Linked DNA regions of Methylicorpusculum oleiharenae. The protein of the gene in region 1 interacts with the protein of each later gene in a pairwise test. Links are inferred from orthologs where the notes say so. Each region holds a gene or a part of one and is shown in the gene's direction. Other genes may lie near its edges. The genes, in order: GO003_RS16620, GO003_RS14345 and ndk.

Region 1 (2,987 bases):
CCAAACGCGATCCTTATCATTCTTTTGCGGTGGTCGGTGCAACTGCTTATGCCTTTGCCTCGAATACGTCCTTTGAATCACCACTGGATTTCTTGTTTGTGGATGAGGCCAGCCAGGTTGCCTTGGCAAATCTTGTGGCCGTGGCCGGATGTGCAAGAAACATCGTCCTGATGGGCGATCAAATGCAGTTGGAGCAACCGATCCAGGGAAGTCATCCTGGGAGCTCAGGATTATCAGTATTGGATTACATGCTTGGTGGGCATGGCGTCATTCCTGAAGATATGGGAATCTTCCTGGAAAGGACATACCGCATGCACCCCGCTGTTTGTCATCCACTATCCGAGGTGGTCTATGAGGGCAAGCTCAAGGCAGCCAAACACAACGATCGTCAACTGGTTTCGGTACCGGACTCGAAGCTGATCAAGCAGACCCATGGGGTCATGGTGGTCAACGTTGATCACGATGGCAACCGACAAAGCAGCGAAGAGGAAGTCGATGTCATCCAACGAATCATCGACGACCTCAAAATGGGGCGGTGTACCGCTAAAAATGGCGAAGCTCGCTCAATCGCCGATGAGGATATCCTGGTTGTGTCGCCTTACAACATGCAGGTGAATTTGCTCAAAGATCGCTTAGGCGACAAAATCGCCATTGGCACCATTGATAAATTTCAGGGCCAGGAAGCGCCTGTGGTGATTATTTCCATGGCCGTCAGCGACGTAGAGGAAAGTAGTCGAGGCCTCGATTTCCTCTTCGACATCAACCGTCTAAATGTCGCTGTTTCCCGTGCCCAGGCCTTGGCTATTATCGTTGCCAATCCTGGCTTGGAACGCTGCCGGGTTTCATCGCTTGAGCAAATGGAAAAGGCGAGCTTTTATTCTCGGCTGGTATCTTGATGAGTTCTGTTTCAATTTGCGTCGCTTGCAAGCGCAACTGGTACTCTGCGCCGGGCGGGTGTTTGGGCAAGCCATACCCGTACAGCAAATGTCTGCATTTTCAAGATGATATACCTGCCGTCGTAGAAAAACGGGTAGGCTGTGACGGAACTAAAAGTCCGCGCTGGATTCGCAGTGAGGTGCCGGCGGATTGTCCGAAGTTTTCAGGGAGCCAGAAGCAATGATCAAAATCCCATCACTTTGGGCAAATCTTTTATTGACCGCTGGCAAACCTGAGATTCTTGATGCTATTGCTGAAATTGAGAGCATTCTTGATGGTCTTTCAAAACAAGCTGTGATTTTGCCCACTGCCGATCACCGTTATAGGGCTCTTTCAATCGATCCGGAAAAGGTAAGATGCGTGATCGTTGGCCAAGATCCTTACCACGGCATTGCAGAAATATGCCTTGAATCCGGAGAAACACACTCAGTACCGGAGGCAATGGGCCTGAGCTTTTCGGTACCCAAGGGAATAAAAATCCCGCCTTCTTTACGCAATATTTTCAAGGAACTGAATCAAGATGTTGGCTATCCGGCGCCGGATCACGGCGATTTAACCGCTTGGGCCGATAGAGGGGTTTTGCTTTTAAATCGCATGCTCAGCGTCCAGAAAGATAAACCCGGTTCTCATAGCAAACTTGGCTGGCAACAGGTAACAGAAGCATTGGTATCAGCTCTGTCTCAACAGCATTCGGGCATTGTGTTCATTCTTTGGGGAAACCATGCCAAGTCGGTTCGACCGTTCATCGCTAATAATGAGCATACAATCATCGAATCGAGCCATCCCTCGCCGATCGGCGGCTCATGCAATAAAGGCTTTTTTGGTTCGAGGCCGTTTAGCCGTGCAAATGAGGCTTTAGCAAACCTTGGAAAACAAACAATCGATTGGAGTCTATCGTGAACTACTACTTTGCAGCTTTCAGAAAATACGCCGTATTCAAAGGCCGTGCTACCCGTAGTGAATACTGGTACTTCACGCTGTTCAATATCCTCGCCGTCTTGGGATTTGGCCTAATTGATCAACTAATGGGCACTTTTAACTTTGACGCCGGCTATGGGCCATTGAGCGCTATTTATACGCTGGCAATGATTCTCCCTGGTCTGAGCGTTTCGATAAGACGCTTACATGACACGGGACGTTCTGGAGGGTGGTTTTTGATTACTGCCATCCCTGTGTTAGGTCTACTGGTCTTTTTGTATTTTGCTTTGCTAGATAGTGATCCGAACCCAAACCAATACGGCGAATCGCCATCTTGGAAGTATAACATCCAAAATTTTTCTCGATGATCGTTCGAGAATGATCGAACTGTTTTTCTTCGAAAGTGAATCCGAAGCCATAGCAGCTGCTCATGCACTTGAAAAGCTTGGCGGGCGGGCGAAAAAACTTTTGGCTGAATGCATCGAACATCAAGGTATCACTAGAAAATCCGCTTCGGCTGCAGCTCGGGCGTTGGAAAGCGAAGGCTTTTTGTTCATTACTGAAAGTGATGATATTTTCGACAAATCGGTCGAAATGAAACCCTCTCTTTGGGGCGAGGAAGCTATGGACTTGCTTGAGTTTCTTTCTCAGAATTCGACTTAACAAAAACCGCGAAATTCTTCATCCATACTGTATTGACCGGTTTGAACTCAACGCCAAACGCTGCCATGCCTGCGAGCTTTTCGTCGACAAGCGGTCCTTGTCGGTGCGGATGAGGGATTGTCCACAATGCGGCACCCGGCACGATCGCGATATCAATGCTGCCAACCCACTCGAAAATCTCATCAACTTCCTGATTTTCAATTCACCAGTGTTGACTTGGTGTTATTCTTTCATGCTTTTTAGAAAAGGTATTGAGGTAGGTTCACCTCATGCCCATGCGTCGATATCCGCATATTGTGGTTTCAATTCCGAAAAGGCGCTAATTGATTGCGGGCCCGACACTGAAGACAAAAATCTCATTCTCGCTATAACGTCAGACTTGCCAAAGCTTGCTGAGTGCGTTTCTGAGATGAAGGAAACACCCTTGAAGTCAGTTCCAATGATCATTTGGGGAATCTGATCAGCACGGC
Region 2 (3,087 bases), 500 kb from region 1 along the record:
ATTTTCGCCAAGCCAGTGCGCATTTTGCCGACAAAGATTTTGACGGCGAACCGGTACAAATTTACTCACCTGACGAAGACGATCCTGTCACGCCGCCTGATGATATTCCTCCGACAGTCGATCCCGAAGATCCGACCTCGAATACTCCCGGCGATGATGAAGAAATCCTGTTTGTACCCCCCACGGTAGAACCAGACCCGCCAGACGTCAAAGAGCCGCCGCCCAAATACCGTGTCAAAGGTAAGCCGGTCAGCGTGTTGAAAGAACGGGTCGAATACCTGGATGAAAACGGCAAACTGATTACCGAATCCCTGCGCGATTTTTCCCGCAAAGCCATTCGTGCTCATTTCGCCAGCCTGGACCAGTTTTTAAAACGCTGGAAATCCGCCGAACGCAAAGAGGCCATCATCGAAGAACTGGCCGAAGAAGGTTTGCTTTTGGAACCCTTGTTGGAAGAAGTCGGCAAAGACCTCGACCCCTTTGACTTGATTTGCCACATCGCTTTTGATCAGCCACCGCTCACCCGCCGCGAACGCGCCAACAACGTTAAAAAGCGCGATGTCTTCACTCAATACGGTGAACAAGCCCGTGCAGTGCTGGAAGCTTTGCTGGATAAATATCAGGACGAAGGCGTCGTCACCGGCCTGGATAATGTCAAAATACTGGAAATTGCCCCGTTCGACCGGATGGGCACCGCATTCCAACTGATCAAACAATTCGGCGGCAAAGCCCATTTCGAACAAGCCGTCCACGCACTGCAAGCCGCACTCTACGAGGAAGTCGCCTAACCCATGTCAGCCAGAACCACCGTTAAATCCATTCAAGACATCATGCGCCAGGACGTCGGCGTCGATGGTGATGCCCAGCGTCTGTCGCAACTGTGCTGGATGTTCTTTTTAAAAATCATCGACGATCAGGATCAGCAACTGGAAATCATGCAGGACGACTACCATTCGCCGATTCCGGAACCCTTTCAATGGCGCAACTGGGCGGCCGATCCGGAAGGTATCACCGGCGAAGCCTTGATGAACTTCATCAACACCGAACTGTTCCCGACCCTGAAAAACCTGACGCCCACCGGCAGCCAAGCCAACCGCGCCCGCGTGGTCAAAAGTGTGTTCGAAGATGCCTATAACTACATGAAATCCGGTCAGTTGATGCGCCAAGTCATCAATAAAATCAGCGGCGTCGATTTCAACGATCTCGCCGAGCGTAAGCATTTCGGCGATATTTATGAACAACTGCTCAACGACCTGCAAAGCGCCGGCAATGCCGGCGAATATTACACCCCGCGCGCCGTTACCGCCTTCATGGTGGATCGTATCGATCCCAAGCCCGGCGAAATCCTGTTTGACCCGTCCTGCGGCACCGGTGGTTTTTTGACCTGCTCGATTCGCCACATGCGCGACCGTTACGTCAAAAAAGTTGAAGACGAACAAGCGCTGCAAGCCAGCCTGCGCGCCGTCGAGAAAAAGCAGCTGCCACACATGCTCTGCGTCACCAACATGCTGCTGCACGGCATCGAAGACCCCAGCTTCGTCCGCCACGACAACACCCTGGCCAAGCCCTACATCAGTTACGGCCAAGCCGACCGGGTTGACATCATTCTGACCAATCCGCCTTTTGGTGGCCGGGAGGAAGACGGCATCGAATCGAACTTCCCGGCCCATTTTCGCACCAAGGAAACCGCTGATTTGTTCCTGGCCTTGTTTATCCGTCTGCTCAAGCCCGGCGGCCGTGCCGCCATCGTTTTGCCGGACGGCTCGCTGTTCGGCGAAGGCGTCAAAACCCGCCTGAAAGAACACCTGCTGGAAGAATGCAATCTGCACACCATCGTGCGCCTGCCGAACAGCGTGTTCAAGCCTTACGCCAGCATCGGCACCAACCTGCTGTTTTTCGAGAAAGGCCAGCCAACCCAGGATGTTTGGTTCTACGAGCATCACGTCCCGGCCACGCAAAAAGCTTACTCGATGACCAAACCCATTCGCGTCGAACACCTGCAAGGCTGTGTCGATTGGTGGGGCGGGGCGGAGAGAGTAGGGCGCCAGGAAACCGAACACGCCTGGAAAGTCAGCAGCGATGACATCAAGGCTCGTAACTACAACCTGGATTCTAAAAACCCGCACACCATTGCCGACGATCACGGCAATCCGGCGGAACTGTTAGCCAAGCTGGAACAAGACGAACAAACCGTTGCCCAGTTGCGCGACCAACTGAAAAGTATTCTGGCTGAAGCGTTGCTGCGCTAGAATCATCAGGGACAACCAACCAGTCAGAGGAGTAACAGCATGCATCCCGCCATCCAGCAATACCAGCCCGCCATCGCCGAACTGTGTCGGCGCTACCATGTTCGCAAACTGGAAGTGTTCGGTTCGGCCGCGCGCGGTAGTGATTTTGATCCAACCTTGAGTGATGCCGACTTTTTGGTGGAATTTGCTGGCGAAGAACAAGCGCCCTCCTTGCAAACCTTTTTTGACTTACGTCAGGAACTAGCGGAACTGATTGGCCGCGAGGTGGATTTGGCCGAAACTGCATCCCTCCTGAATCCTTACGTGCGAGCCAGTATCGAACAAAGCCGCGAGTTGGTTTATGAAGCGTGATGCCCGCGAACCGGTTTAAAGCTGCCTTGTTTGAGCGCATCGTCCTCAATCCGCCAAAAGTGTCGCCACGGGTGACACAAATGCACTCCGACAGGTTCGAAGCTGGTTGTCGTCCCGGCAGGGATTCACTTGCTCGCTCTAATGGGTGCCGGGACCCAGTCTACAGGGACGTGAATAAAGCCTGCGACCTCACGAATACTGGGAAATGGATTTAGCTCATCAATGACAAAACAACCCTGCGTCTACCTGCTCGCCAGCCAACGCAACGGCACTTTATACATCGGCGTAACTTCGGACCTGATCGATCGGGTGTACCAACACCGAAAAGAGCTGGCCGAAGGCTTCACCAAACGCTACAAAATACACGATCTGGTGTGGTACGAACCTCACCAAACCATGGAAAGCGCCATCCAGCGCGAAAAGCAACTTAAAAAATGGGATAGAAAAGCTAAAATAGGGTTGATTGAACAGAATAATCCCCATTGGA
Region 3 (2,945 bases), 2.7 Mb from region 1 along the record:
TTGATTCAAACATTACCACGTTACTGGTCGCGTTAATTTTATTCGGATTTGGTACAGGCCCGGTTAAGGGTTTTGCCGTCACGCTGTCTATCGGCATTTTATCGTCCATGTTTACCGCCATAATGGGATCACGCATGCTCATCAACTGGATATACGGTAATCGTCGCGTCGAAAAATTGTCCATTTAGGCTGGGAACGAGGAAAAATTCATGATAATAAAAGATATCGATTTTTTAGGAAAGCGTACGCTGGCTTTTGCTGTCTCAGGTCTGTTAGTGCTTATTTCAATCATTTCGCTGGCAACTCAAGGGTTGCAAATGGGTATTGATTTTACAGGTGGTACGATCGTTGAGGTCGGCTACAAGGAATCAGCCGATCTGTCCGTCATTAGAAATGCGTTAGCAGAAGGTGGTTTCAGTGATGCTTCGGTGCAACATTTTGGTAGTACCAAAGATGTATTGATCCGTTTAAAACCTCAGGAAGGCATCAGCAGTTCGGAACTTAGCAATAAAGTTTTAGACGTGATTAATAAAAAAACCTCAGAGCGGGCAGAATTGCGCCGGGTTGAATTTGTCGGTCCGCAAGTCGGAGACGAATTAGCTGAAGATGGTGGCCTTGCGCTGCTTTACGCCATGTTCGGTATTCTGATTTATGTGGCCTGGCGATTTGAGTATAAGTTTTCTGTGGGTTCGGTTGTGGCATTGATTCATGATGTCATCATCACCATGGGTTTCTTTTCATTACTGGGCCTGGAATTTGATTTGACGGTCCTTGCAGCGGTTTTGGCCGTGGTCGGTTATTCGATCAACGATACGATTGTGGTCTTTGATCGGATTCGAGACAATTTCAAAATGCTTAGAAAGGAAGAATCGATAACCATCATAAATGTTTCGATCAATGAGACATTGAGCAGAACCTTGATGACTTCCTTCACGACCATTATTGTCGTCGTCGCATTGGCCGTTTTGGGCGGTCAAACCATACATAATTTTGCGCTTGCCCTGTTGGTGGGGATTTCGGTCGGAACGTATTCGTCCATATTCATAGCCAGTGCGATTGTGTTATCGATGGGTGTGACTCAGGAAGATTTGATGGAGCCGGTTAAAGAGGGCGTTGATATTGATAACATGCCTTAATAATTAACCGATTGAGGCGTCTGCTCATATATAATCAAAAACTTAACTACAAACATTTAACACAATAATTAAACGGGAGTTTATACAGAATGGCAGTCGAGCGTACTTTTTCAATCATTAAGCCTGATGCAGTAGCAAAAAATGTAATCGGTGAAATAGTCAGCCGTTTTGAAAAAAACGGTCTGAGAATTGTCGGTTCAAAGATGTTGCATTTAACGCGTGAGCAGGCCGAAGGCTTTTATGCCGTTCACAAAGAGCGTCCATTTTTTAACGATCTGGTTTCATTTATGATTTCAGGTCCGGTTGTGGTTCAAGTATTGGAAGGCGAAAATGCGGTTCTTAAAAACCGTGATCTGATGGGCGCAACCAACCCAAAAGATGCAGCTCCTGGCACTATTCGCGCTGATTTTGCGGACAGTATCGATGAAAATGCGGTTCACGGTTCGGATGCGCCTGAAACTGCCAAAGAAGAAATTGCTTTCTTTTTCTCTGCTGATGAACTCTGTAATCGCACCCGATAAGCCTAAAAGCATCAATCTGCTCGATTTTGACAGGAAGAGCCTTGAGGCTTTTTTTGTCGAAATCGGCGAAAAAGCCTTCCGGGCCACACAGTTGATGAAATGGATTTATCAGGAAGGCGTTGATGATTTTGATGAAATGACCAATTTCAGCAAGTCATTGCGCACATATCTGAAAGAACATTGCACGCTGTCACCCCCTGAGGTTGTTGTCGAACAAGTTGCGACTGACGGCACCTGTAAATGGGTGCTGCAGACCGCTTGCGGCAATCGCATTGAAACGGTGTTTATTCCCGAGGAAAGCCGAGGCACTTTGTGCGTATCCTCGCAAATTGGCTGCGCATTGGCCTGCACGTTTTGCTCAACGGCACAACAGGGTTTTAACCGAAATCTGAGCACCTCGGAAATTGTCGGGCAATTGTATTTTGCGCAAAAACGTTTGGGACTTGAGAACAGAATTACCAATGTGGTGATGATGGGCATGGGCGAACCCTTGCTCAACTTCGACAATGTAGTTCGCGCCATGCGTTTGATGATGGATGATTTTGCCTATGGCTTGTCCAAGCGTCGGGTGACGATCAGCACTTCGGGAATCGTGCCGGCGATGTATCGTCTGACGCAGGAATGCGATGTCAGTGTGGCCGTTTCTCTTCACGCCGTGAACGATCAATTAAGGGATGAGTTGGTACCGATCAATAAAAAGTACCCACTCAAAGAACTGTTGGAAGCATGCCGAGATAATGTCAAATTGGCACCGCGGCGACGGATTACATTCGAATATGTGATGCTGGCAGGGATTAACGATTCGGTTGAAGATGCACGGGCGATGATCAAATTACTCAAGACCGTGCCTTCCAAGATTAATCTGATTCCGTTTAACCCGTTTCCAAACTCGCGTTATGAGTGTTCCAGTGCCGAAGTGATAGACCGCTTTCGTGCCGTGCTGCATAACGCCGGCATGGTGACCACGATAAGAAGAACGCGCGGTGAGGATATTGATGCGGCTTGCGGCCAGTTGGTTGGCCGGGTAGCGGATAAAACCCGAAGACATTTGAAGCTGGCCATGAAAGGATCAGAACGTGCGGCATAGGTTGAACGGGCGCGCTTTAAATGCGGTTGGCTGGCTTTTGATGCTCACTTTAAATGCCTGCAGTTCGTCAGGTCCTGAGCGTAGCGACGAAGAGTCATCAGCTATTCATCTGCAATTGGGCCTGCGTTATCTCAACCTGGGTCGCTTAAGCGAAGCAAAATCGAATCTGAAAAAATCCTTGTCGCTCGATTCTCATAACGC

What was found.
Region 2: the proteins of GO003_RS16620 (region 1) and GO003_RS14345 interact in binary tests that used the Escherichia coli proteins (3 or more experiments, as listed by UniProt). The link is inferred for Methylicorpusculum oleiharenae from one-to-one orthologs.
Region 3: the proteins of GO003_RS16620 (region 1) and ndk interact in binary tests that used the Escherichia coli proteins (3 or more experiments, as listed by UniProt). The link is inferred for Methylicorpusculum oleiharenae from one-to-one orthologs.

What each region holds. Positions count from the first base shown.
Region 1 is NZ_WUTY02000001.1:3,687,481-3,690,467, forward strand. The notes cover bases 149-2,976. They hold GO003_RS16620 (uracil-DNA glycosylase), read left to right. Parts: upstream 149-1,116; coding sequence 1,117-1,836; downstream 1,837-2,976. Other genes in these bases: GO003_RS16615 (TM0106 family RecB-like putative nuclease), read left to right, coding at 149-896; GO003_RS16625 (DUF805 domain-containing protein), read left to right, coding at 1,833-2,222; GO003_RS16630 (hypothetical protein), read left to right, coding at 2,233-2,517; GO003_RS26630 (zinc ribbon domain-containing protein), read left to right, coding at 2,489-2,976. Also shown: more of GO003_RS16615, read left to right, coding at 1-148; more of GO003_RS26630, read left to right, coding at 2,977-2,977. UniProt on the Escherichia coli protein: Excises uracil residues from the DNA which can arise as a result of misincorporation of dUMP residues by DNA polymerase or due to deamination of cytosine.
Region 2 is NZ_WUTY02000001.1:3,183,503-3,186,589, forward strand. Bases 93-3,020 are described here. They hold GO003_RS14345 (class I SAM-dependent DNA methyltransferase), read left to right. Parts: upstream 93-791; coding sequence 792-2,249; downstream 2,250-3,020. Other genes in these bases: hsdR (EcoAI/FtnUII family type I restriction enzme subunit R), read left to right, coding at 93-788; GO003_RS14350 (nucleotidyltransferase family protein), read left to right, coding at 2,289-2,600; GO003_RS14355 (GIY-YIG nuclease family protein), read left to right, coding at 2,823-3,020. In the rest of the region: more of hsdR, read left to right, coding at 1-92; more of GO003_RS14355, read left to right, coding at 3,021-3,087. UniProt on the Escherichia coli protein: The subtype gamma methyltransferase (M) subunit of a type I restriction enzyme. The M and S subunits together form a methyltransferase (MTase) that methylates A-2 on the top and A-3 on the bottom strand of the sequence 5'-AACN(6)GTGC-3'.
Region 3 is NZ_WUTY02000001.1:999,232-1,002,176, reverse strand. The notes cover bases 156-2,941. They hold ndk (nucleoside-diphosphate kinase), read left to right. Parts: upstream 156-1,225; coding sequence 1,226-1,657; downstream 1,658-2,941. Other genes in these bases: pilW (type IV pilus biogenesis/stability protein PilW), read left to right, coding at 2,785-2,941; rlmN (23S rRNA (adenine(2503)-C(2))-methyltransferase RlmN), read left to right, coding at 1,632-2,744; secF (protein translocase subunit SecF), read left to right, coding at 210-1,136; secD (protein translocase subunit SecD), read left to right, coding at 156-188. Also shown: more of secD, read left to right, coding at 1-155; more of pilW, read left to right, coding at 2,942-2,945. UniProt on the Escherichia coli protein: Major role in the synthesis of nucleoside triphosphates other than ATP. The ATP gamma phosphate is transferred to the NDP beta phosphate via a ping-pong mechanism, using a phosphorylated active-site intermediate.